DNA from 2 places in the Cyanobium sp. ATX 6E8 genome. Region 2 is predicted to be linked to the other one. Evidence: predicted binding sites of a transcription regulator. Region 2 holds the regulator's gene; the other holds the start of a gene.
What was found. The regulator NtcA, encoded in region 2, controls nitrogen genes in cyanobacteria. The targets are predictions, from matches to a motif close to GTANCNNNNGNTAC.
Positions count from the first base shown of each region.

Region 1: the regulator NtcA is predicted to act here: its motif matches at 9,437-9,450, upstream of KBY70_RS10920 (P-II family nitrogen regulator).

Region 1 is NZ_JAGQCT010000013.1:36,519-50,592, reverse strand. It holds gene KBY70_RS10965 (class I SAM-dependent methyltransferase) at 1-653, opposite strand, end outside; gene KBY70_RS10960 (phycobilisome rod-core linker polypeptide) at 817-3,840, shown strand; gene KBY70_RS10955 (allophycocyanin) at 4,216-4,701, shown strand; gene apcB (allophycocyanin subunit beta) at 4,744-5,232, shown strand; gene KBY70_RS10945 (phycobilisome linker polypeptide) at 5,268-5,468, shown strand; gene KBY70_RS10940 (FtsW/RodA/SpoVE family cell cycle protein) at 5,690-6,841, shown strand; gene KBY70_RS10935 (cytochrome c biogenesis protein CcdA) at 6,851-7,597, shown strand; gene KBY70_RS10930 (cytochrome c biogenesis protein ResB) at 7,594-8,904, shown strand; gene queF (preQ(1) synthase) at 8,914-9,339, opposite strand; gene KBY70_RS10920 (P-II family nitrogen regulator) at 9,543-9,881, shown strand; gene KBY70_RS10915 (TlyA family RNA methyltransferase) at 9,913-10,836, opposite strand; gene KBY70_RS10910 (hypothetical protein) at 10,949-11,161, shown strand; gene purB (adenylosuccinate lyase) at 11,231-12,526, shown strand; gene KBY70_RS10900 (YbhB/YbcL family Raf kinase inhibitor-like protein) at 12,562-13,050, opposite strand; gene KBY70_RS10895 (23S rRNA (pseudouridine(1915)-N(3))-methyltransferase RlmH) at 13,180-13,614, opposite strand; gene KBY70_RS10890 (DEAD/DEAH box helicase) at 13,637-14,074, opposite strand, start outside.
Region 2 is NZ_JAGQCT010000007.1:30,832-44,905, forward strand. It holds gene KBY70_RS07490 (thioredoxin domain-containing protein) at 1-385, shown strand, start outside; gene thyX (FAD-dependent thymidylate synthase) at 406-1,131, shown strand; gene dcd (dCTP deaminase) at 1,128-1,721, opposite strand; gene KBY70_RS07505 (cob(I)yrinic acid a,c-diamide adenosyltransferase) at 1,721-2,341, opposite strand; gene ntcA (global nitrogen regulator NtcA) at 2,602-3,342, shown strand; gene KBY70_RS07515 (DUF3084 domain-containing protein) at 3,391-4,608, shown strand; gene KBY70_RS07520 (resolvase) at 4,605-5,069, shown strand; gene KBY70_RS07525 (DUF3146 family protein) at 5,047-5,304, opposite strand; gene pth (aminoacyl-tRNA hydrolase) at 5,309-5,911, opposite strand; gene KBY70_RS07535 (TatA/E family twin arginine-targeting protein translocase) at 5,951-6,250, opposite strand; gene psbH (photosystem II reaction center phosphoprotein PsbH) at 6,286-6,486, opposite strand; gene psbN (photosystem II reaction center protein PsbN) at 6,620-6,772, shown strand; gene KBY70_RS07550 (alpha-mannosidase) at 6,776-9,703, opposite strand; gene KBY70_RS07555 (photosystem II reaction center protein I) at 9,818-9,937, shown strand; gene KBY70_RS07560 (DUF3769 domain-containing protein) at 10,069-12,483, shown strand; gene KBY70_RS07565 (3-isopropylmalate dehydratase small subunit) at 12,470-13,096, opposite strand; gene leuC (3-isopropylmalate dehydratase large subunit) at 13,167-14,074, opposite strand, start outside.

The DNA of each region.
Region 1 (14,074 bases), on a different contig from region 2:
CGCTGCTCGTGGTGGCGGCGCAGCCGATTGGTTTCGGGCAGCTCCGCCAGCAGTTGCCGGCCCAGGCGCAGGCCTTCATCGCCTGTTCCTGCACCCAGCAGCGCCAGGGCCCGCTGGGTGCGGTGAATTTCCCAGCGACCACCGTCGGCGTACAGAAAAAGATGGAGCAGGCCACCGGGCCGCAGCAGCCCCGCCAAGGCCCGCAGGCCGGCTTCCGGCTGGCGCAGATGGTGCAACACCCCCACCGAATTGATGTAGTCGAACGGACCCTCCCCGGCCAGGTCGAGCAGGCTGCGCTGCTCGATACGCAGCTCGCGCACCTGGGCTGCGGCCCCGGAGCGGCGGGTGCGCGAGCTCGCCACCTCAAGAGCGCCCGGACTGATGTCCACCGCCAGCACCGAGGAACCGGGATTCAGATGGCAGAGGTAGTCGGTGCTGACGCCGGTGCCGCAGCCGGCATCGAGGATCCGCCAGCTGCGCGGGCCGCTGCTGGGGCGGGACGGAAGGCCACCGAAGGCGGCGGCCCAGGCGCTGTCAACGCACCAGCGCCAGTTGTATCCCGGTGGAGGGCCGTCCTGAAGGGGATCGCCTGGGTAGGGGAAGCGGTCGTAGAAGGCGCTCACCACTGGCGTGGCGGCATCACTGGCGGGCACGGGGGCAGGCACAGGAATCGTGAACGGCAACCGGCCGAGCTTTTCATGCCTGCGCGCCCGATCCAAACAGCGGACCCCGACGCGGCTGCAAACATTTGTTCATGGCCCGACGAAGGCCCAGAGGGCCCGCCGTAATGTGGCCCAGCCCGGTTCGCTCTCGTCAATGACCGTGACCGCCAGCAGCGGCAGCACCAGGGTTTCCCCCCAGCGCTACGACACCCTGCCGCTCTCCAGCGTCCGTCAGGCGGAGCAACAGGACCGCTTCCCCGACGGCGGGGAACTCGACACTTTGGTGGCCTTCTTCCAGAGCGGTCAGCAGCGGCTGGAGGCCGCGCGCCGGATCTCGGAAAATGCCGACTTCATCGTGGCCAAGGCGGCCAACCGGATCTTTGCCGGCGGCACGCCGCTCTCCTATCTGGATGCGCCCCTAAGCATTTCCGCTAAAGCCAGCGGCAATGAAACGCCCCTCGCCGCCGACCAGGCCGCCTTCCAGCGCTCGGTGCAAACCTTCGCCCAGGGCACCGACAGCTCCGGCGGCAACCTGATCACCCGTCTGCTCGAGGGCGCCGGCGGCGATGCCGACGTGCGCGTGGTGCTGCCCACCGGCTTCAGCCCGATCGCGGTGGGCCGCTACGGCACCGACCGGATGCGCAAATCGCTGCGCGACATGGCCTGGTTCCTGCGCTACGTGGGCTATGCCCTGGTGGCTGGCGATCCCAGCATCCTGGCCGTCAACACCCGCGGCCTGCGCGACGTGCTCGAGAAGGCCTGCTCCCTGGCCGCCACCAATGTGGCGCTGCAGGAGATGCGCGCCGCCGCCGCCGGCCTCTGCAAGGACAATCCCCAGGCCCGCCAGCTGGTGATTCAGTACTTCAACGTGCTGATCGCCGAGCTGGAGGTGCCCACCCCCTCGACCCGCCAGCGCCTCGGCAGCCCTGAGAACCAGGGTCTGCAGCTGCCGGCCACCTACGCCCTCGCAGCCGATGGCAAGCAGCGCTTCATCATGCGGCCGCGCCTCAGTGGCGCTCAAAAGGCCGAGGTGATCCGCGCGGCCTATCGCCAGGTGTTTGAACGCGACATCGCCAAGGCCTACAGCCAGATGCCCTGCCCGGTGGAGGCCACCCAGGTGCGCCAGGGCCAGCTGTCGATGCGCGAGTTCATCCGCGCCCTCGGCCGTAGCAAGGAATACCGACAGCAATTCTTCGGCCGCTTCTCCAACAGCCGGGCCGTCGAGCTGGCCTTCCGCCACTTCCTCGGCCGGGGCATCAGCTCCCGCGAGGAGTTCACCCGCTACTTCGACATCGTCAGCGCCCAGGGGCTCAACGGCCTCGTGGATGCCCTGATCAACACCATCGAGTACGCCCGGGTGTTCGGGGAGGAAACCGTGCCCTACCTGCGGGATCTGGGTGAAGAAGCCCAGGAGAGCGCCGGCTGGGGGTCCAACCGCAAGCTGTTCCGCTTCAGCGCACCGTTTGAAGGCGCCCCCCAGTACGTCACCCTCTACGCCTCCTACCGCCAGCCCTTCCCCGACCAGCACGTCTACGGCGGCGGCAATGACCCGCTGGCCCTCAACTACGGCGCCATCTTCCCCTCTGGCACCGCTTCGGTGGCCACCCGCCCAGCGCCCTACGGCTACGACAGCCGTCGGATCCTGATCGGCAACGGCTTGGCCCAGCCGGGCCAGATGGACAGCGTCCAGTTCCGCAAGGCCATGCCTCGCCGCGTGGGCCCGAAGGTGGTGCGGCTGCAGCAGATCGCCACCGGCGGCAGTTCCGTGCCCCGCCGCGGCGGTCAGCCCAGCGTGCGCGGCACAGAGGCCAGCACCCAGGCGGTGATCAACGCGGTGTACGTGCAGATCCTCGGCACCGCTGGCTATGCCGGTGAACGCAACAAAGTCGAGGAAATCAAGCTCGAAAACGGCGACATCAGCCTGCGCGAATTCGTGCGTCAGGTGGCCCGCTCCACCGCCTTCCGGCGCCGCTACTGGAGTGGCCTCTACATCACCAAAGCGATCGAGGTGATGCACCGCCGCATCCTGGGCCGCCCCAGCTTCGGGCGTTGGGAAATCGACGCCTACTTCGACACCGCCGCCCGCTCGGGCTTCTACGGCGTCGTCGACAAGATGCTGAACAGCCGGGAATACAACGATTGCTTCGGCGAGGACACCGTTCCTTATGAGCGGTTCATCACCGCCGGCGATCGCAATGCCCGCCAAGTGCCAGCCCTCAACCGGCCCTTCAATGCGGCGGCCTATGCCGACATCACCCCGGGCAAACGCCCTGATGTGGCCGCTCCCCAGACCCTGCGCACCACCACTGACACGGTGTCGCGCAACCTGGCCGATCGCCCCCGCGTGGTGATGGGTGGATGGAGCGCCCAGATCGCCGGTGGGGAAACGATGGCAGCCCAGGCAACGGCCATTCCCACGGGCCCCGGCAGCATTCGCCAAGCACCAGCCCCGACCCGGCGCTGGAACCAAGCCCCAGCCACCACAACAGGGTTCTGGACCTCAACGCCCGGCGGCAGCCCACCCTCCACCCCCAGCACGCGGACCCCGATCAGCGGCAATTGGCGGGCCTCCGTGGGCAGCGGCCAGACCAGCGGACTCGCCAGCCAACCTGGCGCCGCGATGGCCAAGGCGATTCAACCGGGCCGCCCCCAGGGCTTCAGCCGTCGCCAGAGCGTTGGCAGGCCCGTGCAGGTGGGCCGCACCAGCAGCGAAACCCAAGTTCAGGAGGCCCTGGAGAGCGTCTACAAGCAACTGCTCAACCGGGTTCCATTTGCCGCCGAGCGGCTGGGCGATGCGGAATCCCAATTCCGCAACCAGCAGCTCACCGTGGCCGAACTGGTCACCCAGATCGCTGGCAGCGACCTCTTCCAACAGCGCCTCAACCGCATGGCGCTGCTTCGGGCAGCGTCAGCCGCCTACCTCGCCTTGCTCGGACGGGCCGCCCAGCCCCAGGAAGTGAGTGCATTCCTGGCCACACGAGCCAGCCTAGGCCAACAGGCGGCCGTCGATGCCCTGCTGAGCAGTGAAGAATATGGCCAAGCCTTTGGCCAGGACACCGTTCCCTATCTGCGCGGCCTGGCAACTGCCGATGGCATCCCCCTCAGCACGGTGAACCGCACCGCAGAGCTGTATGGGGGCAACGCCGGCCTCACCCCTCGGCCGAAAGCCCCCATCTGAATCGACAGGCAGGGGCCAACGGGGCCACTAACGAACCTTCCCACCTCCCGAATTTGCTTCGGGGGGGGGGGTTTTTCATCTTCAGAAACATCAATTGCCACAACTTTTGATTCACACCGTGAAACAAGTGCGCCAATCAGCGCCACTGAATAATGAACAATTGCTGCGGTCGGTCGCTATGAACAACATCGACCAAAACCATTGCAGCCCAAGGGATCTTCGAGTCAAAAGCGCCGTGAAGAACTGTTACCGCTGCCAAGGGCTGTGCGGGGGCTTAGCGCAGAATGATTCGACGATCGGCGCGAGTCGATCCTTCCCTTACCCACCGGATATCGGTCTCCGTCAAGGCGGCCGCTTGTTTCGAGGCAGAACTGCATGAGCATCGTCTCCAACTCGATCATCAACGCGGACGCCGAAGCCCGCTACCTCAGCCCTGGCGAACTCGACCAGATCAAGTCCTTCGTGGGCGCTGGTCAACGTCGTCTTCGCGTGGCTCAGGTTCTTAGCGAGAGCCGCGAGCGCATCGTGAAAACCGCAGGCGGAGCCCTGTTCCAGCGGCGTCCCGACGTCATCTCCCCTGGCGGCAATGCCTACGGCGAGGAGATGACCGCTTCGTGCCTTCGCGACATGGACTACTACCTGCGCCTGGTGACCTACGGGATCATCGCCGGTGACGTGACGCCCATCGAAGAGATCGGCATCATCGGCGCCAAGGAGATGTATCGCTCCCTCGGCACTCCCCTGGACGCCATGGCTGAGTCCGTGCGGGAAATGAAGAACGCCGCCATGGGCCTGCTCACGGGCTCTGACGCTGAAGAAGCCGGTTTCTACTTCGACTACGTCATCGGCGCCCTCTCCTGAGGCGACGTTCCTTCCCCATTCCCCGCCACCCAAGCCGGATTCATGCAAGACGCCATCACTAACGTCATCAACCAGGCCGACGTCCAGGGCCTGTACCTCGACGGTTCGGCCATGGGCCGCCTGGAGCAGTACTTCGCCAGCGGTGAGCTGCGGGTTCGGGCTGCTGCCACCATCAGCGCCAACGGTTCAGCCATCATCAAAGAGGCCGTGGCCAAGTCGCTGCTGTATTCGGACATCACCCGTCCCGGCGGCAACATGTACACCACCCGTCGCTATGCGGCCTGCATCCGCGACCTGGATTATTACCTCCGTTACGCCACCTACGCCATGCTGGCGGGGGATACCTCGATCCTCGATGAGCGTGTGCTGAACGGCCTCAAAGAGACCTACAACTCCCTAGGCGTGCCCATCGGCGCCACCGTGCAGTCGATCCAGGCCATGAAGGAAACCACGGCTGCCCTCGTGGGTCCTGATGCGGGCCGTGAAATGGGGGTGTATTTCGACTACATTTGCTCCGGCCTGGGCAACTGATCCGCTGCCAGCGGCACACCCCGAGGATCACCACCATGCGTCTGTTCAAGATCACGGCCTGCATCCCCTGTCCGGAGAAAAGCCGCACCCAGCGCGAGCTGCAGAACACCTATTTCACGAAATGGGTGCCCTACGACAGCTGGTTCGCTGAGCAGCAGCGAATCATGAAGCAGGGCGGCAAGATCCTCAAGGTGGAACTGGCCACTGGCCGTCGCCAACAAAACGTCGGCAACTGAGTCTCGTCAAGCTCCACTGGTCTGGCCACACAACTCCCACATGCCCGGCATTCGCTGGGCTTTTTTATTGGGTACCGATTGGCTCGAAGGGGCTCGACAACCACCACCCAAACACGGCTCAATAGGGCCTCAGGATGGTGCCGCTCCGGCACTCCTTACTCCTTGTCTTGGCCCGAACCGCAACCCACACCACCAGCAGCAACGCCTCGCCAAGCCGCAGCATCGGCGGAGGCCTGTTGCCCCTGCCCTGGGACCAGTGGCCCGCAGAGGCGCGGCTGCTGCTGGGCATGGTGGCGCTCTGGAGCGTGATCGGATTGCTGGTGCTCACCTCAGCGAGCTGGTGGGTGGCGGAACGGGAAATGGGCGATGGAGCCTTCTATCTCAAGCGCCAGCTCATCTGGATGGTGGCCAGCTGGGGCCTGCTCTGGCTCGGCCTACGCACCAGCCTGCGGCGCTGGCTGCACCTCGCCCCCCTGGGGCTCTGGGTCGGCATCATCATGATTGCGGCCACCCTGGTGGTCGGCAGCACCGTCAATGGGGCGAGCCGCTGGCTGGTGGTCGGTCCCGTCCAGCTGCAACCGTCGGAATTGGTGAAGCCCTTCCTGGTGCTGCAGGGGGCTGCGCTGTTTGCCCACTGGAAGCGCATCGGCGGCGATCAGAAGCTGCTGTGGCTTGGGGTGTTCGGGGCGCTGATTCTGCTGATCCTCAAGCAGCCCAACCTCAGCACCGCCGCCCTTTCCGGCCTGCTGCTCTGGCTGATGGCGCTGGCCGGCGGCCTCTCTCTACCCCTGCTGCTGGGGGCCGCCGGTGCCGGGGGTCTGCTCGGCAGCGCCAGCATCCTGATGAACAACTATCAGCGCCTGCGGGTGGCGTCGTTTCTCGATCCGTGGCGCGATGCCCAGGGCGATGGCTACCAGCTGGTGCAGAGCCTGTTGGCCATCGGCTCGGGAGGCGTTCTGGGGGAGGGTTTTGGCCTATCCACCCAGAAACTGCAATACCTGCCGATCCAGAGCACCGATTTCATCTTCGCTGTGTTTGCCGAGGAGTTTGGCTTTGTGGGATCGGTGGTGCTGCTGCTGTTTCTGCTGCTGTTTGGTTTTGTGGGCCTGCGGGTAGCTCTGAGTTGCCGCAGCAACCAGCAGCGCCTGATCGCCATCGGCTGCACCACCCTGCTGGTGGGTCAATCGATTCTCAACATCGCGGTGGCCAGTGGCGCCATGCCCACCACCGGCCTGCCCTTGCCGCTGATCAGCTACGGCGGCAACTCGCTGATGGCCAGCCTGCTGGTGTGCGGCCTGCTGATCCGCTGCTCGCTGGAAGCAGGCGGCCTCGCCTCCACCCCCCGCCGCCGGCGCACCGCAGCCGCCCGATAGGCTGACCAGATGATCAGCCTTGGGCCCCAACTGGCCGATTGGGCCCGCACCAGCGAGGCGCTGCTGCAGCAATCCCTGGCCAGCCCCTCACCCGGCACCGTGGCCGTGGTGTTTGCAGGCGGGCTGCTCACCAGCCTGGGCCCCTGCTCGCTATCGCTGTTGCCAATCACCCTGGCCTACCTGGCCGGCTTCAGCAACGAAACCGGCAGTGCTGCATTGGCCCAGCGTCAGACCCCCTGGCTGCGCAGCCTCAGCTTCACTGCAGGGATTGTGGCGGCCCTGGTGCTGCTGGGCTTGGTGAGTGGGCTGCTGGGCCGCATCTATGGCCAGATTCCTGGCCTGATTCCGACTGTGGTGGCGGTGCTGGCCCTGCTGATGGGGCTCAACCTGCTTGGCCTGCTCAAGCTGCCCCTGCCCGCCGGCCCCGATCCGGAGGTGTGGCGTCGCCGCGTGCCGGCGCCACTGGCGCCGATGGCTGCGGGCCTGGCCTTCGGGCTGGCGGCCACCCCCTGCACCACGCCGGTGTTAGCGGTGCTGCTGGCCTGGATAGCCCAAAACGGCAAACCCCTGGTGGGGATGCTGCTGCTGACCAGCTTCGGCGCGGGCCAGGTCGTGCCGCTGCTGCTGGCGGGCACCGCGGCGGCCAGTTTGCCGCACCTACTCAGCCTTCGCCGGGTGGGTCAATGGGTGCCACCGATCAGCGGCGTGGTGCTGGTCACCACCGGTGCCCTCACCCTGGTGGCCAACTGGCGATGACCAGCTCCATCAGAGGCTTCACCCGGGTGCTGGGCTGGATCTCCGATCTGCGCCTGGCGATTGTGCTGCTGCTGGTGATTGCCGTCGCCAGCGGGGTTGGCACGGCCATCCCGCAGCAGGAAACCGCCGAGTTTTATCACCGGCTTTACGACCCCCAACCCTGGCTGGGCCTGCTGGGCGGCGATGGGGTGATGGCCCTGCAGCTCGACCATGTCTATTCCAGCGGCTGGTTTCTAGGGCTGCTGGCCTGGCTGGCCCTGTCACTGCTGCTCTGCAGTTGGCGCCGCCAGTGGCCCGCCCTGCAGGCCGCCCTGCGCTGGATCGACTACCGCTCCCCTCGCCAGCTCAGCAAATTGAGCGTGGCCGAAACCCTGCCCACCCCTAGCCCCAGCTCCAGCCTGGACACGCTGGCCCAGCTGCTGCAGCGTCAGGGTTGGCAGATCCAGCTCCAGGAGGGGCGCCTGGCGGCCCGCAAGGGGGTGGTGGGCCGGGTGGGCCCCATGCTCGTCCATGCCGGCATGGTGGTGTTGATGCTGGGTGCCGCCTGGGGGGCCGTAGGCGGTCAGCGGGCCGAGCAATACCTGGCCCCCGGCCGCAGCCTCGAGCTGATGGACAGCCGCGGCAGCAGCCGGCTCACTCTCGCCCTCGACCGCTTCGCCATCCAACGGGATCCCGCCGGCCTACCAGAGCAATTCACGTCCCAGCTGCGCATCCTTGAGGGCGACGGCAGCGAAGGCAGCCTGCTGAAGCAGGCGCAAATCAGCGTCAACCATCCGCTGCGCTTCCAGGGAGTGACCCTCTATCAGGCCGACTGGGCCCTGGCGGCGATCACGGTGCAACTGGGCAAGAGTCCGCTGCTGCAACTGCCGCTGCAGAGCTTCCCTCAGCTGGGCGAGCAGGTGTGGGGGCTGGTGCTGCCAACCCGGCCCGATGGCAGCGAGCCGGTGCTGCTCAGCCTGAGCAGTGAGCAGGGGCCAGTGGATGTGTACGGCGCCGATGGCAGCTTGCTCAGCCAGATCGCCCCCGGTGGTGAACCCGTGGAGGTGAAGGGTCTGCCGATCCGGGTGGAGAGCGTGCTGCCCGCCAGCGGCATCCTGCTGAAGCGGGATCCGGGCGTGCCCCTCGTTTATGCCGGCTTTGCCATCGCCCTGGCCGGTGGAGGCCTCAGCCTGCTGGCCACCCGTCAGCTGTGGGCGATCGCCGAGGAGCAACCGGGCCAGCAGGGCCAATTGCACGTGGCCGGGCTGTGCAACCGCAACCTCACCGGCTTTGCCACCGAACTACCCCAGCTCCTGAGCCAGCTCTGAGGTGGCCCGTCAGCAGGGCAGCCGCGTGCCGTGGCTGACCCGCACCACGGTGTGCACGTTGCCGCGGGGATGGAAGTCGGCTTCCAGCTGCATCCACTGGGGATCGGTGGCGGCCACCAGGTCGTCGAGAATGCGGTTGGCCACCTCCTCATGGGAGATGGAGCGGTCGCGGTAGCTGTTCACGTAGAGCTTGATCGCCTTGAGCTCCACCACCCGGGGGCCAGGCTGATAGAGCAGACGCAGCACGGCGAAGTCGGGGTAGCCCGAAAACGGGCACTTGCAGGTGAACTCGGGCAGCTCGATCGAAATCTCGTAGGGGCGTCCGGGCCGGGGATTGTCGAAGCAGATCAGCTCCGCCTCGGCGATGGCCCGCTCGCCATAGAGCGGCGTTTGGGTGCGATCAGGGCTGGCGGGAGCTGCGGAGCTGGAGGACATGGAAAGGGGAAACGGCCCGGCCAGAGGCCCGGCGTGCACGGCGATCCTAGAAAGAACCGGGAAGCCACTCCGGCGCCCCGCGCGAGCGCCCCCGCCGGTAACAACCGCTACGACGACCCCCGCAAAGCTCGGGCCTAATGGGGCGATTCCCTCCCACCGGCAGGGATTTCCTGAGAGACTTCTATCTAGCCCGAGCTGTTCCTATGAAAAAAGTTGAGGCCATCATTCGTCCCTTCAAGCTCGAGGACGTCAAGATCGCGCTGGTGAACGCGGGGATCGTGGGCATGACCGTGAGCGAGGTGCGCGGATTTGGCCGTCAGAAGGGCCAGGTGGAGCGCTACCGCGGCTCGGAATTCACCGTGGAGTTCCTGCAGAAGCTGAAATTGGAAATCGTCGTCGACGACGACAAAGTCGATACCGTGGTTTCAGCGGTTCAGGACGCGGCCCGTACCGGCGAAATCGGTGACGGCAAGATCTTCGTCAGCACGATCGACTCGGTGATCCGCATCCGCACCGGCGACCGCGACAGCGGCGCCATCTGATCTGAGCTGAGCTTGTCGGCACCAGCGCCGTTCAGCCATCCCCTCGAGCCCTGGTGGTCAGCGTGCTGGCCACCAGGGCTTTGATCTGGGCGGGGCCCACGGTCGCCGTGGCTAGCGGAGCAGGGGTTGCCTGTTCGGGGTTTACCTGTTGGGGGTTTGCCTGTTGGGGGTTTGCGGTTTGTGCAACATCGTGTTGAACAACGCCCAAGCGCCGCAGCCACAACAGGTATTCGTGGTTGCCGGCGGGCCCGGTGATCGGCGACGCCACCAGGCCGCAGGCCTTCAGCCCCAACGCCCCGGCCGCCGCAATCACCCCCGCAATCGCATCGCAGTGGGCGACGGGATCGCGCACGACCCCGCCCTTGCCGACGCGGCTCTTGCCCACCTCGAACTGGGGCTTGACCAGCAGCACCAGATCGACGGGCACCTCGTTCTGGAGCAAGCCCAGCAGGGCCGGCAACACCAGGGCCAGGGAGATGAACGACACATCGGCCACCGCCAGATCGGGCAAAGGGTCCTCCGGGCCGTAGAGGTCTGCGGGGCTGAGGTGGCGCAGGTTGGTGCGCTCGCGCAGCACCACTCGGGGATCGCTGCGCAGGCTCCAGGCGGTTTGGCCGTAACCCACATCAATGCCATAGACGCGCGCGGCGCCGTGCTGAAGCAGGCAGTCGCTGAAGCCGCCGGTAGAGATGCCGCCATCGAGGCAAACGCGGCCCTCCACCTGCAGCGGAAAGCGCGCCAGCGCCTCGAGCAACTTCTCACCACCGCGGGAGACGAACCGGGGCGGCTGCTGCACCAGCAGCTCCGCCTCCGGCAACACCTCCGTGCCCGGCTTGTCGAGCACACGATCGCCCTGCCGCACCCTCCCGGCCCGAATCAGCTGTTGGGCCTGCTGGCGGCTGGCGGCCAGGCCGCGGGCCACCAGCTCCAGATCCAGGCGTTGTTTGCTGGCCATGGCACTCGCGCTTTTGTGATCAAACCACAACGCAAACGGAACACATTCCAAGCAAGCCCGTCTCCCGCTCAAAACTCAGCGGAGGATATATTCCAACTTCGAAGCGGCAGCGATGGCCACCTTGATCCACCGCGCCCAAAAAACCAACAACGTGCTGGAGCTGCTCTACCCCGGCAGCTTCGTCAAACTGCGCAACCAACCGCATGATTTGCCTCCCTTCCAACTGATCCAGTGCCGCGGCGGACGCTGCTGGGTGCGCCAGCAGGCTTGGGGACATCAGGTGCACTGGGAAGTGGAGCACCGTCGCCTGACTGCGGCGGCCTGACAACTGCGGCCTAACCAGTCCCCAGGGGACGCACCCATACATTGGTCTGGACGTGAGCCAAACGCGGCCTTGATCGAGCGTTACACCCTGCCCGAAATGGGCAACCTCTGGAGTGAGGAAGCCAAGTTCCAGAGCTGGCTGGATGTGGAGATCGCCGCCACCGAAGCCAACTGCGAGCTGGGCCGGGTGCCCGCCGAGGCCGTGGCCACGATCAAGCAGAAGGCCAGCTTCAGCGTCGAGCGCATCCTCGAGATCGAGGCGGAAGTGCGGCACGACGTGATCGCCTTTCTCACCAACGTGAACGAGCACGTGGGTGACGCCGGGCGCCACATCCACGTGGGCATGACCAGCTCCGATGTGCTCGACACGGGCCTGGCACTGCAACTGAAGGCCTCGGTGCAGCTGCTGCGCACCGAGCTTGACGCTCTCGCAGACGCCCTTAGGGCTTTAGCCCGCGCCCACAAGGGCACGGTGATGATCGGCCGCTCCCACGCCATCCACGGCGAGCCGATCACCTTCGGCTTCAAGGTGGCGGGCTGGCTGGCGGAGGTGGAGCGCAACCGCGACCGGCTGGATCGCCTCGAGCGGGTGGTGAGCGTGGGCCAGATCAGCGGTGCCATGGGCACCTACGCCAACACCGACCCCCAGGTGGAAGCGATCGCCTGCGCCAAGCTCGGCCTGGAGCCGGATACGGCCAGCACCCAGGTGATCTCCCGCGATCGCCACGCCGAATACGTGCAAACGCTCGCCCTGGTGGGCGCCGCCCTGGAGCGCTTCTCCACCGAGATCCGCAACCTGCAGCGCACCGATGTGCTCGAGGTGGAAGAGAACTTCGCCAAGGGGCAGAAGGGCAGCTCGGCCATGCCCCACAAACGCAACCCGATCCGCAGCGAGCGCATCAGCGGCCTGGCGCGGGTGCTGCGCAGCTACGTAGTGGCGGCCCTGGAAAACTGCGCCCTCTGGCACGAGCGCGACATCAGCCACAGCTCGGTGGAGCGGATGATGCTGCCCGACTGCTCGGCCACCCTGCACTTCATGCTGCGGGAGATGACCGACGTGGTGAAGGGCCTGGGGGTCTACCCCGACAACATGGCCCGCAACATGAACGTCTACGGCGGCGTGGTGTTCAGCCAGCGGGTGCTGCTGGCCCTGGTGGAGAGCGGCATCAACCGCGAAGATGCCTACCGGATCGTGCAGCGCAACGCCCACACCGCCTGGAACACCGAGGGGGGCAACTTCCGCGCCAACCTCGAGGCCGACGGTGAGGTGACCAGCCGCCTCAGCCTCGAGCAGCTGGCCGACTGCTTCTCCACCGACCTGCACCAGGAGAACCTGGGCGTGATCTGGGAGCGGCTGGGGGTTTGAGCGTCTCAGCGCTGGGCCCCAGAGGGGGTGCAGCACTAGCGGCTGTAAACCCCCGTGAGCTGGGCCGTAGCCAGCTGATGGCCGGCCATGGCCTGCTGGAGCTGTGCCACCGTGATGCCAGGCTCCAGATCCAGGCTGGTGTCGAGGGCAAACAGGCTGAAGATGTAGCGATGGGTCTGCCCCAGTGGCGGCTCCGGCCCCTGGTAGCCGATGCGATGGAAGTCGGCGACGCCCCAACAGGCACCGTGGCAGGCGCCACTGGGAAGCTGGGGTGCCCGATCCAGGCCGGCCGGCAGGCCCTGGTGCTCAGCCGGGAGGTTGAACAGCACCCAGTGCACCCAGGTGCCCCCCGGCGCATCGGGATCCTCCAGAACCAGCGCAAAGCTGACGGTGGAGCTCGGTGCTCCGTGCCAGCGCAGCGGCGGGGAGAGATTCAGGCCATCGGCACAGTGGATCGAAGGAATCCTGCCCCCATCGACAAACCCAGGGGAGGTGAGCTGGAAGGAGCCGTTGCTGCTCGACATCGTTCGGTCTCGGCCTCCACAGCCTGAGCCGGTGCCAACCAATCCCGAAGCGTTGCCGCGCCTTCTCGCTGGGATCACAGCAGGGTCGCCACGCATCCGCTGCCTGACGATCACGACAGAGCCGCGCGACTAAGCCTTGTGATACGGGCCACCCTGGAGGATGGACGTGGCGCGATAGAGCTGCTCCAGCAGCAGCAGTCGGGCCAGCTCGTGGGGGAATGTCATCGGTGAGAGGCTGAGGCGCCAGCTGGCTCTGGCCTTGAGCCCTGGGTCCAGCCCATCGGCGCCGCCGATCACGAAGGCGAGGCGATCCGAGCCTGAATCGCGCAGCTGCTCGGCGAAGCTGAGCGAATCGACGCTGCGGCCCTCTTCGGTAAGCACCACCAGCCGTTCATCAGCTTGGAGGGCCGCCGTGATCGCCGCAGCTTCCTTGACCATCGTGGAGTCCTTGAGCTCCGTGATCACCAGTCCTGGCAGGCGCTTGCGGTAGAGAGCGACTCCCTCCTGCACCCAACCCTTGCGCACCTTGCCCACGGCGATGATGCGGATGCGGGCGGAGTTGATCACGGGTTACTGCCCACCAACCTCAGGCCTGGGGGCGTTCGGTGGCCGGGTCGAGCTGGCCATTGCCGCTGGCCAGCAGATCTTCGATCTCGCACACCGGGAAGCGGTTGATCGCCTTCAGGGCGGCGCGGGCTTTGGTGCGCAGCTGCTCACTGATCGCCTCGCAGTAGGGCACCTGGGCCAGCAGATCCACCGTGCGGCGCAGGATCCGCACCACATCGCCTTCGTCGAGGGAGGTGTTGGCGATCACGTCGCTCCAGCTGGCCCCCTTGGCCCAGGCGTGCACCAGGCCGGTGAGCTCGGGCTCCCACCAGAGCGGGAAAGTGACCTTGGCGCGCTCCTGCTGGCGCTCCAGCTCCCGGCGCAGACCGCGCAGATCGTGCAGGGCCTCCTCGGCAGCCGGGGGCTGCGGGTAGCCGCACCAGAGATCCGGCCGATTCACCTCGGTGGAAATCGCCTC
Region 2 (14,074 bases):
CAGCATGGCGCCGGCCATGGAGACGATCGAGGCCCAACACCGGGGGACGCTTGATGTGGTGCTGCTCAACGTCGACAACCCCCGCTGGCAGCCGGAGCTGGAGCGCTTCGACGTCAACGGCATTCCCCAGCTGGAACTGTTCAATGCCGCCGGAACGCCCGTGGGCCGCTCGATCGGGGCCCGCAGCACGGCAGAACTGCAGGCCCTCAGCAGCGCCCTGATTGCCGGCGAACCCCTACCCGCCCTGGCCGGCATGGGCGCCGTCAGCAGCCTCGATGCCACGCCCAACACCACCTCCAACACCAGCGTCGACGTCACAGAGGGCGAAGTCGCTGCAGGCGCGCCAAAGGCTGCCACGATGGCCGGACCCCGCAGCCACGCCTAATTTCCCCCCTGAAATCCGCCATGGATCCCCGTTTCCGCGTCGCCCTGATCGCCGCTACGCCCAACCCCCAGCAGTGCGTGTATGCCGGCATGCACCAGGACTACAGCGAGGGGTTTGTTGTCGCAGACACGGCCAACTGGCCTGACGAAACCAAGGCGGGCGAGATCTGCATCAAGCGGCTACTGGCCGGAGAGCGGGGCCACTACGGCCCCATGGAGCACGCCCAGATCGTGCTCAACGTGGGCTGGTTTCCCCACTCGGTGATGCAGCAGGCGCGCACGCACCGTGTGGGGGTGAGCTTTGACGTGCAGTCGATGCGCTACACGGGCGATCGCATCTGCAAAGCGGCCAACGGCGAGCTGGAGCTGGAGGAGGTGTTTTACCTCCGCCCGGTTGGCAGCTACAGCGACCGGCAGGGCAAGAAATACGCCTACACCCCCGAGCAGCGGGCCGTGGATCTGGATCTCTGCCGGGCGGCGGCGGAGCGCTACCGCGACCTGCTGGCGGCGGGCTTCGCTGAAGAGCACGCGCGCGGCATCCTGCCCTTCGACTACCGCCAGCACTTCGTGGTGAGCTTCACCTTGCGGGCCTTCCTGCACTTCCTCGACCTGCGGGCCAAGCTCGATGCGCAGCAGGAAATCCGCGAGCTCTGCGACCTGATGTGGCCTCACTTACAGGCCTGGACCCCGCAATTTGCCGAGTGGTATGAAAAGAGCCGGCTGCACAAGGCTCGCCTGGCGCCTTAAATGCGGGCGAGGGTGACACGCTCGGGCTGGTGCTGATATTTACCGGCCCGATCTTGATAGGTGGTTTCGCAGGGATCGCCCTCAAAGAAGAGCAACTGGCAGATGCCTTCGTTGGCATAGATCCGGCAATCAGCCCCGGAGGAGTTGCTGAACTCAAGGGTGAGGTGCCCTTCCCAGCTGGCTTCTGCAGGAGTGGTGTTGACGATGATGCCGAGCCGGGCGTAGGTGCTTTTGCCCAGACAGATCACAGTGATATTGGGCGGCACCTTCATCTTCTCCAGCGCCACCCCCAGCCCGTAGGAATGGGCCGGCAGGATGAAATAGGCGCCATCCTCATCCTCATGCAGGGGCGCAGGCTCAAGGTTGGCCGGATTGAACCGCTTGGGGTTCATGATCGTGCCGGGCACGTGCCGGAAGATCAGAAACTCCTTCGCCGACAGGCGCAGGTCGTAGCCATAGGACGAGCAGCCGTAGCTGAGCACCGGTGAGCTGGCGGTGTCGGGATCCAGGTGACGCACCAGGCTCGACTGGAAAGGCTGCAGCATTCCGGCCGCGGCCTGCTCGTTGATCCAGCGATCGTTCTTGAGCATTAGAGACCTCGACGCAGCTGGGTGACCTGGTCGGCCATCGCCATCAGCTCAGCAGCCATGGCCGGACCGGTCAGGATGACATCCAGATGGGCCGGCCGGCGATCGAGGGTGGCCACGACGTCGGCCTTGTCGATGTAGCCCAGCTCCACCGCCAGACCCAGCTCGTCGAGCACCATCAGATCGACAGCGCCACTGAGCAACTGCTCACGGCTGAAGGCCCACACCTGGCGTACCGCCTCCACCGACTCCTGATCCTGGTTGGCGGCCCGCTCCGAGAGGCAGGCGGGCACCCCGGGCCGCAACCACTGCAGACGGCCACAAAGCCAAAGGCTGCTCTCCAGCCCCTGATCCACGCCACCCTTGAGAAACTGGCTCACCAGCACCCGACTGCCCAACCCGGCGGTGCGCAGGGCCTGGCTGAGCACCGCACCGAAACTGCCCCGGAACGGAGCCGTGTGGATTTGGAGCAGACCCTCCTGCTGGGCCACCAAACGCAGCACGGGAGCGGGAGAAACCGCCGCCAGGGGGCGATGGCCTGGGCGCTGGAGAACGTGCTGGACCGCAGGAAAACCCGCTCCGGCTCCTGAGGTCAGACCTGGGACGGGCAAGCTGGCGGTCATGAACACCGAGTCAGGACAAGGGGCAGGACAAACAGGGACGCGACACCCCACCAGGGAAGTCGCGACTGCGGCCCCCGGGGACCTGAATGTAGCGGGATCGGACCGTTCCACAAGCGAATGACACCATCCCTGGTGGAAACATCCGTACTGCTGCGCCCAAAACCAGCCAGGGGCAACAGCAAGGCGACGGTAAATCGTGTGCGTTGCTACAGGGGCACCCCCGGGTGATCCTTAGGGTCCGGCCACTTGCCTAAGCCACGATGGTTGGCGCCACCCACGGATTCAGCCGTACCGCCGCCACCCCATCGACCGGGGCCCCAGGGGTGGTGGCCGGCATGGGCAGCGCTGGCCAGGCCAGTCCCACCCTGCTGGAGGTGATCCGCGGGCTGGCCGGCAGCAGCGTCGAAACGATCGAACGGGGCAAGACGATCTTTTTCCCCGGCGATCCAGCCGAACGGGTGTACCTGCTGCGCCGCGGTGCGGTGCGGCTCTCGCGCGTCTACGAATCCGGCGAAGAAATCACGGTGGCCCTGCTGCGGGAAAACAGCCTGTTTGGGGTGCTGTCCCTGCTCACGGGCCAGCGCTCAGATCGCTTTTATCACGCTGTGGCCTTCACCCGGGTCGAGATGGTGACCGCTCCAGCCACCTCGGTGCGGCGCGCCATCGAGCAGGACGCCAGCGTCGGGTTGCTGCTGCTGCAGGGCCTTTCCTCACGCATCCTGCAAACCGAAACGATGATCGAAACCCTCACCCACCGGGACATGAGCTCGCGGCTGGTGAGCTTTCTCTTGGTGCTCTGCCGCGACTTCGGCGTTCCCAGCAGCGAGGGCATCACCATCGATCTTCGCCTGTCCCACCAGGCCATCGCCGAAGCCATCGGCTCCACGCGCGTCACGATCACCCGCCTGCTGGGGGATCTACGCAACGACGGCCTGGTGCAGATCGACCGCAAGAAAATCACCGTCTTTGACCCGATTGCCCTGGCCAAACGCTTCAGCTGAGCGCTTCGGCTGAGGGGCAGGGATACTGGGGCCCGTTCGCAGACGCATGTGACCGGCTGGCTGCTGATCTTGGCGCTGCTAGCCCTGGGGGGAGTGCTCTCCACCCTGGGTGACCGGCTGGGCAGCCGGGTTGGCAAGGCGCGCCTCAGTCTGTTCAAGCTGAGGCCCCGACGCACCGCCGTGTTGATCACGGTGCTCACCGGCAGCCTGATCAGCGCGATCTCGCTGGGGCTGATGCTGCTGGTGAGTGAGCGCCTGCGCACGGGTCTGTTCGAGCTCGATCGGCTGGAGGATCGTCTGCAGAGCAGCCGCCGCCAGCTGGCCAGCAGTCAGGCCCAACTGGCCACCAGCCAGCAGGAGCTCAACCGGGCCGAACAGGGGAAACGGGATGCGCAACAGCGGTTCGAACAGGCCCAGGCGCGGGCCAATCAGCTGCGTCAGGAACTGGCTCCGCTGGTTGCCCAACGCAACAGCCTGGAGGTGGAACGCACACGGCTCAGCCGTGAGGTTCAAGACCGCGACGCTGACATCCGACGCACCGAAACCGAACTGGCCCAGGTGCGCCGCCGCATTGCCGCAGGCGCCCAAGAACTCAAGGATCTTGAGAGCAACCTGATTGCCCTGCGCCGCGGCGATGTGGTGATCACCAGCGCTCAGACCTTGGCCAGCGCCAAGGTGACCCTGGAGCAGCCCGAGCAGGCCAGCGCCGTGATCACGGCCCTGCTGCAACAAGCCAACCTCTCCGCATTCCGGCGGGTGTTGCCTGGCCAGCAGGTCGACCGCCAGATCCTGCTGGTGCCCAAGAGCGACATCGCCAAATTGGAGGGACTCCTGGCCAAACCCGGCAGCTGGGTGGTGAGCATCCTGTCGGCCGCCAACGTGTTGCGGGGTGAGCGCCAGGTGCTCGCCTTCCCCGACCTCCGCCCAAACCGGGCTGTCGTCAAGGCCGGCGAAGTGCTGGCCAGCACCACCATCGAAGGCGACCTCAGCAGCGTGGAAGCGATCAATCGCCGGCTCAACCTGCTGTTGGCGGCGGCCTATGCCAAGGCCCAACGCCAGGGCACCGCGGCGGAGGGCCTGCAGTTTGATGCGGCCCGTTTGAGCCAACTGGGCCGCGATCTGAGCGAAAGGCCAGCGGGCCAGGTGGCGCAACTGGAAGCCGTGGCCATGCGCGATGCCGACACCCCCGACCCAATTGCGGTGGAGGTGCGCTGGCTGCGACCTGGCGCGCCGGCCGGCGCTGGCCCAGGCCCCCGCCGCCCATGACGGCGGCGGGCTTGATCGCGGGGCTCGATCCAGGCCGCAGCAAATGTGGCCTGGTGCTGGCCGATCTAGCGCAAGCCCGCGTTCTGGAGGCGGCGATCCTGCCCCCGGAGGCGAGCCGGGCCCAGCTCCAGGCCTGGCGACGCCAGGGGCTGACCCGGGTGGTGGTGGGCAACGGCACCAGCAGTGGCACCTGGCGCGGCCCGCTGGCCGCACTGGCCCTGAAGCTGGAGCTGGTCGACGAGCGCGGCAGCACCCTGGCCGCCCGCGATCGCTACTGGGAGCTGTTTCCAGCCAGCGGTTGGTGGCGGCTGCTGCCGGCGGGTCTGCGGCTACCCCGCCGCGACATCGACGACGTGGTGGCCCAGCTGTTGGTGGAGCGACACAGCGGCTTACGGCTGCAGCGGCCCACGCCGGAGGTGCGCCGCAGCCTGCAGGGCCTCAGAAGCGAGCCCGCACCGTGAAGGCGTAGTCGCCACCTGGCTCCAGTTGGTAATCCACCTTGAGCAGATAGCGCAGCAGGGCGTCCTGGATCAGGGCCCGGCCCAACGACGGCTCCACGCTGAGCTCACCGCGATCGAAAGCCCAACGAAACCTCCACTGATAGCCACCGGCGCTCACCTCCCCCTCCAGCACCCGCTGGCTGAAGCTCTGGTGCAGCACCCGCAGCTGGGCCGTGGTGGAGGGAAGGCGCGCCATGGCGTCAGGTTGCCGCGTCTTCCGGCTGGAAACTGTTGAGACGGTTACCGGCCCGCTCCAGCCCGAGGCGCTGGATCAAGCCGATGCCGGCTTCCACCTCGGCCAGCACCGCCGCAAGCAGGGGCTGCTCGGCCGCGCTGAAGCGCCCCAGCACGTGGCCCACGGTGCGGGCGCGGCGTTCAGCCGGGTTTTGGGCCGGAGCACCGATGCCGATGCGCAAACGCGGGAAGCCCTGGGTGCCCAGATGGCTGATCGTGCTGCGCAGGCCGTTATGGCCGCCGGCACTGCCAGAGGCCCGCAAGCGCAGCTTGCCGAGGGGCAGATCCATGTCATCCACCACCACCAGCAGCTGGGACGGCTCCAGACCAAACCAGTCGAGGGCGGCCCGGATCGAGCGCCCGCTGTCGTTCATGTAGGTCTGGGGCATCAACAGCCGCAGGCGTGTCGCCCCCTGGCCCACCTCCGCCAGCAGACCATGCAACTTGGGCTGCTGGCGAAACGCGGTGCCCCCGGCAGCGGCGAGGCGCTCCAGCGCCATAAACCCAACGTTGTGGCGCGTTGCGGCGTATTTGGAGCCTGGATTGCCCAGGCCCACCAGGAGCTGCAACGGCGCAGCCGACGCCGGAGACCCTGAGCTCACTGCAGATCAGGCCGCCGGACGCGCATCCGACGGATCATCAGGCAAGGGCGTCGGATCAAGGACCTGGGCCGTTGGCTCCGGATCGACGCTGGCAGGCGCCGCAGGCGGTAGATCAGCGGATGCCAGATCGGTGGTGGCGATGGCTGAGCGAAATTCCTTTTCGAACTCGGAGGAGGCCGACTGGAACCCTTTGAGGGTGCGCCCCAGAGTTTTCCCCAGCTCTGGTAGACGCTTCGGCCCAAACACCAGCAACCCGATGGCAGCAATCACCGCCAATTCGGGAAGGCCGATGCCGAAGACGTTCATGGGAGAAGGGGTGGGGCGGAGCGAACAGCGCCGGCTCAGCCGAGGCCGTTCCAGTTGACGGTGATGCCCTCGAGCAGGAGCGACTTGTTGTACAGCTGCAGGATGATCAGCAGGAACACCAGGAACAGCACCATGAAGATGCCCATCACGGGTGTGGTGCCCCAGCCGGGAACAACCTTGCCGTACTCCGAATTGAGTGGGCGCAGGATGTCTCCGAGGCGGGTGCGTTGGGCCATGACTTCTGCAGCCTCTCGGGCATGGATTCGCTCTCGTTACTGTAAGGGGCCTGCGTGCCTCAGCGCGCCGGGGCGAAGACAGTTGTGAAGCAACCCGTCACCTGCCCGCCGACCGGCCCGCCGATTTCCCCCTATGGACCCCACCGCCACCACCAGCTCTCCGGCCCTATCCGTGGCCCTCGCCGTTCTGGCAGTGCTGCTGGCCCTGACCGGCTTCGGGGTGTATCAGGCCTTCGGTCCGCCCTCCAAGGGACTCACCGACCCCTTCGACGACCACGACGACTGAGGCTCAATCCCTGGCTGGCCGAATCCGCCAGAACCCCAGGCTCCAGGGCATCAGCAACCAGGGATCCCCTCCAGACGCCTGGGTACGCAACAGCGGTTGATCCAGGCCGTCCAGGCGCTCGAGCAGGTGCCAGGCGCTGCCGAGCTCCAGACGGCGGCGGGCAGGGGAACAGTTCTGCACGGTGAGCACCACGGCTCCGCCCTCTCCTGACGGCCGGCAGCCCAGCAGCAGCAGCCCCTCGCCCAGGGGAGGAAAAGCCTGACGCCGCCCAGGCCGGCCCTGGGCCACCGCCGGACGCAGCCAGAAGGGCTCGCGGAAAGCCACGGCCTGCTGGGGCACCTGGGCGGGGCTCCAGCCGGAGGAGCAGGGCAGCAAGGCCAGGCGCAGGCGCTGAAAGCCGTTGTCGGCGCCGGGATCGGGCCAGGTGGGGGCCCGCAGCAGCGAGATCCCCAACTGCTCCGGGCAAGCCGACACACCCTGGGGCCCGTCGAGCAACACCGCCAAGCCCTCACCGCCAGCCGCCACCGAGGCCAGCCAACTGATCGCCGGCACCTCCCAGCGGGCCTGCTCCCGGGCCGTCACGGCCTGGGCGGGCCGCTCCAGCACACCGCCGGAGGTGTCGGCGGCCCAGCGCTGGGCAGGCTGGGCCAGGGGCACCTCCAGACGCAGCAGCTCATGGCGCTGGCGCCAATCGACGCTCAGCACCAGCTCCAGCCAGGGGGTATTGGCCAGCAACCGCCCCTCGAGCCGCACCGCACTGGCACCGCAGCGCCCCCGCCACAGAAAACTGGTGCAGAGCGGCCCCTGTTCCAGCCAGATCGGCTCACCCTTCCAAGCCCAGGCCAGCGGATGGTCGCGGTAGTTGGCGGCGATATCCCAGGCATCCCAGAACTCGCCCCGATCGGCGTAGCGCCGCCAGGCCAGGGGGCCCGCCAGCTGGGGCTGACCCGCGCCATCCCAGAGCTGCTCCAGGCCCCCCGGACCCAGCGCAAAGCTCACCAGACCATTGCCGCAACGCCAGCCCTCCACCCACACCGGCGCCTCTACCACAGCTGCGGGAATGGGGGCGGTGGGCCCGGCTGCGGTGCGCTCCAGGGGCAGGGCCTCCACCCCCGCCAGGGCGGGCAGCTGCAACCACTGGCCACCGGCCCAGGCGGCCTGGGCCGGCAGGCCGATGCCGCCATGGCTCCAGGCGCCCAGCGGCATCCGCAGGGTGCGGGCCCGGGCCGGCAGGGGCTGCAGCTGGGCGACCCACCAGTCCGCCCCTCCCCCCAGCCAGGTGTGCAGGGCGCGATCCCGCTGCCGGCAGGCACTGCGGCGGGCGGCGCGCCACTGGGGTTCAGCCTGCTCAAACACCTCCGGAATCGAAGTGCCGGGGAGGATGTCGTGGAACTGCTGAAACAGCAGCGGCCGCCAGTCGGCAGGCTCCGCTTCAGCCAGGGCCCCTTGCGCGCCGGCCAGAGCCTGAGCCAGATCCGCCTCCCGCAGCAGGCGCTCCAGGGTGCGGTTGTGGCGCTTCTGGTCTGGCCGCGAGGTGGCGCAGCCGCGGTGCAGCTCGAGATAGAGCTCATCGCGCCACACCGGCAGCCGGGGGGCCAGGGGCTCAAGCGCGGCCAGATAGGCGCGAAGGCTGCCGTGGTGCTGCGGCGCGGCCTCCGGTTGCTGCTGCCAGAGCTGCAGCTGCTCGAGCATTTCGGCCGTGGGGCCACCGCCGTGATCGCCGACCCCCGGCAACCAAAGCGCCTGATCCACGCCGCTCGCCCCCTGCCAGGCCAGCCGATAACGCTCCATCGCAACCGGATCCCCGTCGGTGCCGATCGGGGCGGTCATCAAGGCCAGCACCTCGGATCCGCAGCGGCTGCGCCAGCGAAACAGCCGGTGGGGGAACGGATTGGTGGCGTTCCAGAAGAGTTTGTGGGTGCAAAACCAGCGCACACCGGTGCTCTGGGCAACCGCAGGCAGGCCGGCGGCGAAACCGAAGCTGTCGGGCAACCAGGCCAGCGGATGCTCCAGCCCAGGGAACCTGGCGGCGCTGTCGTGCTGGCCCAGCTGGAACTGGCGCAGCAGCGAGGCGCCGCTGATCAGCACGCAGTCGGTCTCAACCCAGGGGCCATTGATCGGCTCGAAGCGGCCGGCGGCCACCGCCTGCTGCAGCCGGGCAAACAGGGCCGGCCTGTTCTGCTCCAGCCAGGCGTAGAGGGCCGGAGTGGAGTGGCCGAAGTGCAGGTGCTCGAAGCGCTCGATCAGATCGAGGGCTGAGGCGAACGTGCGCTCGGCGGCCTGCCAGGTGTCGGCCACCGGCCACAGCCAGGCCAGATCCAGATGGGCATGGCCGAGCACATGGAAGCCGCCCGCCAGCGGCTGCCCCGCCCGCATCTGGGCCAGCTCAGCCTTGGTCTCGGCCAGCAGGGCCGCAGGATCGGCCGGATCCAGAGGTTCGAGTTCCAGCCGGCTTTCGATCAGGGCGCCATCGTCGTGCAGGGGGCTGCGCAGCCGCAGCTCGAGCTGCAGCACCTCTCCTTGCCACCAGCTCTCGGGCAACAGCCAGCGGCAGGCCGTGTCAAACAGGTCGCCGGCATGCACGGGCTGGCCGTTCACCCGCAACTCCACCTGGTCGGCCCACCAGCGCAGCACCAGTCGCGCCTGGGCCACCGGCGCCGGAGCCTGCAGCTGCCGCCAGTCCTGTGGGCAAGCCAGATCCAGGGTCAGCTGCCGCCACTGGCCGCCGCGAGGCCAGATCACCAGCCCCCGGGCCGCCCAATCGGGCCGATGCCGCGCCCCCCAGGGGTCATCCAGGGCAGGCCCCAGGGAGCCATCCGCCTGGTGGCAGCTCCAGAGTGGCTGCAGATCCCAACGGGAACGAGACGGAGGCGAACGTGACTGAAACGTTTCAATCCGCAGGGGCAGCCCTGGTGCAGGGGCCTCAGGCATCGTTGGATGGCAAGCCGAGTCCCATAGGATGATCCCGCTGCCGCGGGGTCGACCAGGCCCACCAAGGCGCCTGTCACTCCCTGTCACCCGCTCGCCGTTCCCCAAGGCCGAACCATGCTCGCCCTCAAGATCTCGGTTTATTCGGTCGTCTTCTTCTTTATCGGGATCTTCGTGTTCGGCTTCCTGGCCAGTGACCCCAGCCGCACCCCGAGCCGCAAGGACCTCGAAGACTGACCCTGCAACGGACGGACGATCAAATCCCTATGGGATGATCGCGGCCATCGGGTGATCGGCGCGGGAACAGTGGCAGACATGCGTTCCCGACATTCCCGTGCTGGCCAGCTTCACCAGCGGTTCTGGGCTCGATGATCCGGACTTTGCGTCTCAGCCCCAAGGCCGGATTCCGGCCTGGCCAATTTTGCTGGCAACGGGCGTCGGCAGTCCTTCCAGCCCTGCTGCTGCCGGCCCTGTTCAGTCCGGCCACCCTGGCGGCCGAAGAACTCCGAAACCCAGGCGAGCGCTCCATTCCCTCGGCGCCCACCACCCCAGCCACGCAGGCCTCCGGCGTCGTGGTGGTTCGGGCCGACCAGCAGGGCTACGACCAGCAGCTCGGCCGGTTCGTGGCCAGCGGAAACGTTGAAGCCCGGTTCAATGGCTGGCGCCTCCTTGCCGATCGGGTGGAGCTGGCGGAAAGCAGCCGCAGCGTCTACGCCTCTGGCCAGATTCGTCTCAGCAAAGGCGATCAATACCTGCAGGCGAGCCGTCTGCGCTACAGCGACTGGGAAGGCAGTGGCGAGATTGAGGATGTCTATGGCGTCATCGACCAGGACACCCTCGCCCGGGATGTCAACAGCCCTGAAGCAGCCCCTGGCGCCACAGCCCCAGGTCCGGCCTTCGCCTGCCCGCCGCTGAGTGCCAGCCCCAATGCCCGATCACTGGTGCGGCTTTTGCCGCCCGGTCGCATCAGCCAGCCCACCATTCCGGCTCCAGCCGGCTGCCCAGGCAGCGAGCTCTCCCAGCAGGTTTTGCCCCTGAATCGGGCGCTGGAATCGGTGGCTTTCGGCCCCCCCCAGGCGGGTGGGCCTCCCAACCCTGAGCCGATCTCATCCTCTACCGCCCTGCCTCCGACAGCTCTGAATCTGGATCGCCCCGCCGCGGTCGATTCCCGCCTGGCCAACGTGAGGTTCCAGCAGAGCTGGAGCACCAGCATCAAGGTCGACCTAGCGGCCGTGATCGACACCACCGATTCGCTCAACAGCAACGGCCAGGGCTACCGACCGACTTCCAACAAAGGCGGCACGGTCAGCCGCATCCGCTTCCAGGGCTCCCAGATCCGAATTCGGGGCAACCGCTGGACGGCCGAGGCGATGGCCTTCACCAATGATCCCTTCACCCCGGCCGGCTCCTGGAGCCTGGCGCGCAAGGTGGTGGCCGTGATGGATGAGCGGGGTGTCACCCGCATCAGCAGCCGCAGCACCCAGATCCTGCTCGACGGCAAAGTTTCCCTACCGGCCATCACCAACACCACCATTGGCGAAGAGGAAGCGCGATTTGCCATCGATACCGACAAAGACGATCGCGATGGCTTTTACATCGGCTACAACCTGGAGCCGATCAAACTGGGGCGGGGCGGCAGCCTGCAACTGCAACCGCAACTGATGGTGCAGCGGGCCCTGGAAGGCCGCACCAGCAGCTTCGTGCTGCCGGGCGAGAGCCTGGCCAGCCCCACCGTTGAACAGTCAGCCAAATTCGGCGACATGTTCGGCCTGCTCGCCGCCCTCAACCTGCCCATGGGCTGGGTCTCCCTTGATGCCGACGCCAGCCTATCCACGTTCAATCCTGACAATTTCCGCTCCGGCACCCGCAGCACCACGCGTCTGAGCGCTCCCCTGAGTCTTCCTGGCCACGACAGTGCCAGTGCTGCCCTGTTTGGCTCTTACCGCGAACGCATCTACAACGGCAGCCTGGGATTGCAGACCGTGGTGTATTCCTATGGAGCCAATCTTGCCGCTACAGCTGTCTTCAATCGCCCCAAACCAGCCGCAATTGGCAATGGCGATTCAGCCGAGCAGCCAATACCCAGTCAAACCAAGGGTCCATTTTTTACGCCTGTCGTCTTGAACTGGGCCGCCCAATCGGGCAACTACCAAGCGACACTCTTTGAGACCAACACCCTGGACACCCTCTGGCGCAGCTACGCCAATCTGGCGATCGGCACCACCCTGCAGCTTTGGCAGGGAAGCGCTCTTGACGCCAGCGACGACCCGAAACGGAGCCTCCGCTACGCACCCAGCCCGGTGGTTCCAGGCCTAAGCGTCGACTTCGGGGCCAGTGGCTACCTGGCCAGTTACAGCAACGGCTCCAACCAGAGCACCCTCACCCTCCGGGGCGGCCCCAGCTTCACCCTCGGCCAGTTTGACAAGCCCTTCCTGGATTACACCCGCTTCTCCGCCTCCATCGCGGGCACCTTCCTGGGCGGAGCCAGTCCCTTCGGCTTCGACCGGGCGGTGGACCTGCGCACCCTCAGTTTCCAAGCCGCCCAACAAATCTACGGGCCTTTCGTGGTCGAGGCCGGCGCCACCTTCAACATCGACAACGGCTCAGAGTTCTACGGCGATGTTTCCTATTCCTACGTGGAAGTGAAGCTGCAGCGCCGCTCCTACGAGCTCGGGGTCTACTACAGCCCCTACGACGGCATCGGCGGCATCCGCGTCAAGCTCAACGACTTCAATTTCACGGGCACCGGCACCCCCTTCGTGCCCCGGCCTAGAAACCGTTGAGATAGGGCAGGGCCGCGGCGGTGCGCTCCAGGTGGGCGCCATGGGCCAACAGCTGGGAGGTGGCATCCCACTGCCCGGTGAGCAACATCTGCCGAGGACCAGCCTGAAGCTCGAGCTCCCAAAGGCGCCCATCGGGGGCCTCCAGGGCAGAGGGATCCAGCGACAGCCGCAACTCCTGATCGGGCACAGCGGCCAGCGCCGTCTGCAGGTTCAGCACCACGTCGTGGGCGGCGGTGAAGCAGGGAATGCCCAGGGCCAGACAGTTGCCATAGAAGATCTCGGCAAAGCTCTCGCCCACCACGGCACGAATGCCCCAGCGCATCAAAGCCTGGGGGGCATGCTCGCGGCTGGAGCCGCAGCCGAAGTTGCGGTTCACCACCAGCAACGAAGCCCCCTGCACCTCTGGACGATCAAAGGGATGGGGGCCGGTCGGGGCCGCGGCCAGTTCGACCCGATCGTCGGCGAACACCTGCTCACCCAGGCCATCAAAGGTGACGCACTTGAGGAAACGGGCCGGGATGATCCGGTCGGTGTCGATGTCATCGCCAGCAACGACCACGGCACGGCCGTGGAACCCGGTGATGGGGCCCATGGGGAACGAGGGGCTGCTCATGGCTGCGGACACGGCGTGATCAGGGGGCAAGGAATCAGGGGGAAGCGGAGCGGAACGCGCGGGGATCGGCTCAGGCCGGCAGCAGCTCACGCACGTCGCGCACTTGGCCGGCGATGGCCGCAGCGGCCACCATCGCCGGACTCATCAGCAGGGTGCGGCCCGTCGCCGAACCCTGACGGCCTTTGAAGTTGCGGTTGCTGGAGCTGGCGCTGATCTGACGGCCTTCAAGCCGGTCGGGGTTCATGGCCAGACACATCGAACAGCCGGGCTCGCGCCACTCGAAGCCGGCGGCGATGAACACCTGGTCGAGGCCCTCCGCTTCCGCCGCGGCCGCCACCTGTTCACTGCCCGGCACCACAAAAGCCTTGATGCCCGGAGCCACATGCCGGCCCTTGGCCACCGCCGCCGCCGCCTGCAGGTCGGAGAGGCGGCCATTGGTGCAGCTGCCGATGAAGCACACATCCACCGGCGTGCCGGCGATCGGCGCCCCGGGCTGCAGGTCCATGTAGCGGTAGGCCTCCTCAGCCAGGGGGCGCTCATCGGGGGCGATGTGCTCCAGGGTGGGCACGGCTTCATCCACGCCGATGCCCTGGCCCGGGGTGATGCCCCAGGTCACCGTGGGGGCGATGGAGGCCGCATCGAAACGCACCTCATCGTCAAACACAGCCTCAGGGCCGCTGGCCAAGCTGCTCCACCAGGCCATGGCCCTGTCCCAGGCCTCGCCGCTGGGGGCATAGGGGCGGCCCTGGAGATAGGCGAAGGTGACTGCATCGGGGTTGACATAGCCGCAGCGGGCGCCGCCCTCGATCGCCATGTTGCAGAGGGTCATGCGCTCCTCCATCGACAGGGCGTCGATGGCCGGGCCCGCGAATTCATAGGCGTAGCCCACGCCGCCCTTCACGCCCAGGGTGCGGATCACGTGCAGCACCAAATCCTTGGCATAAACGCCTGGCTGCAGCTGGCCATCCACCCAAATGC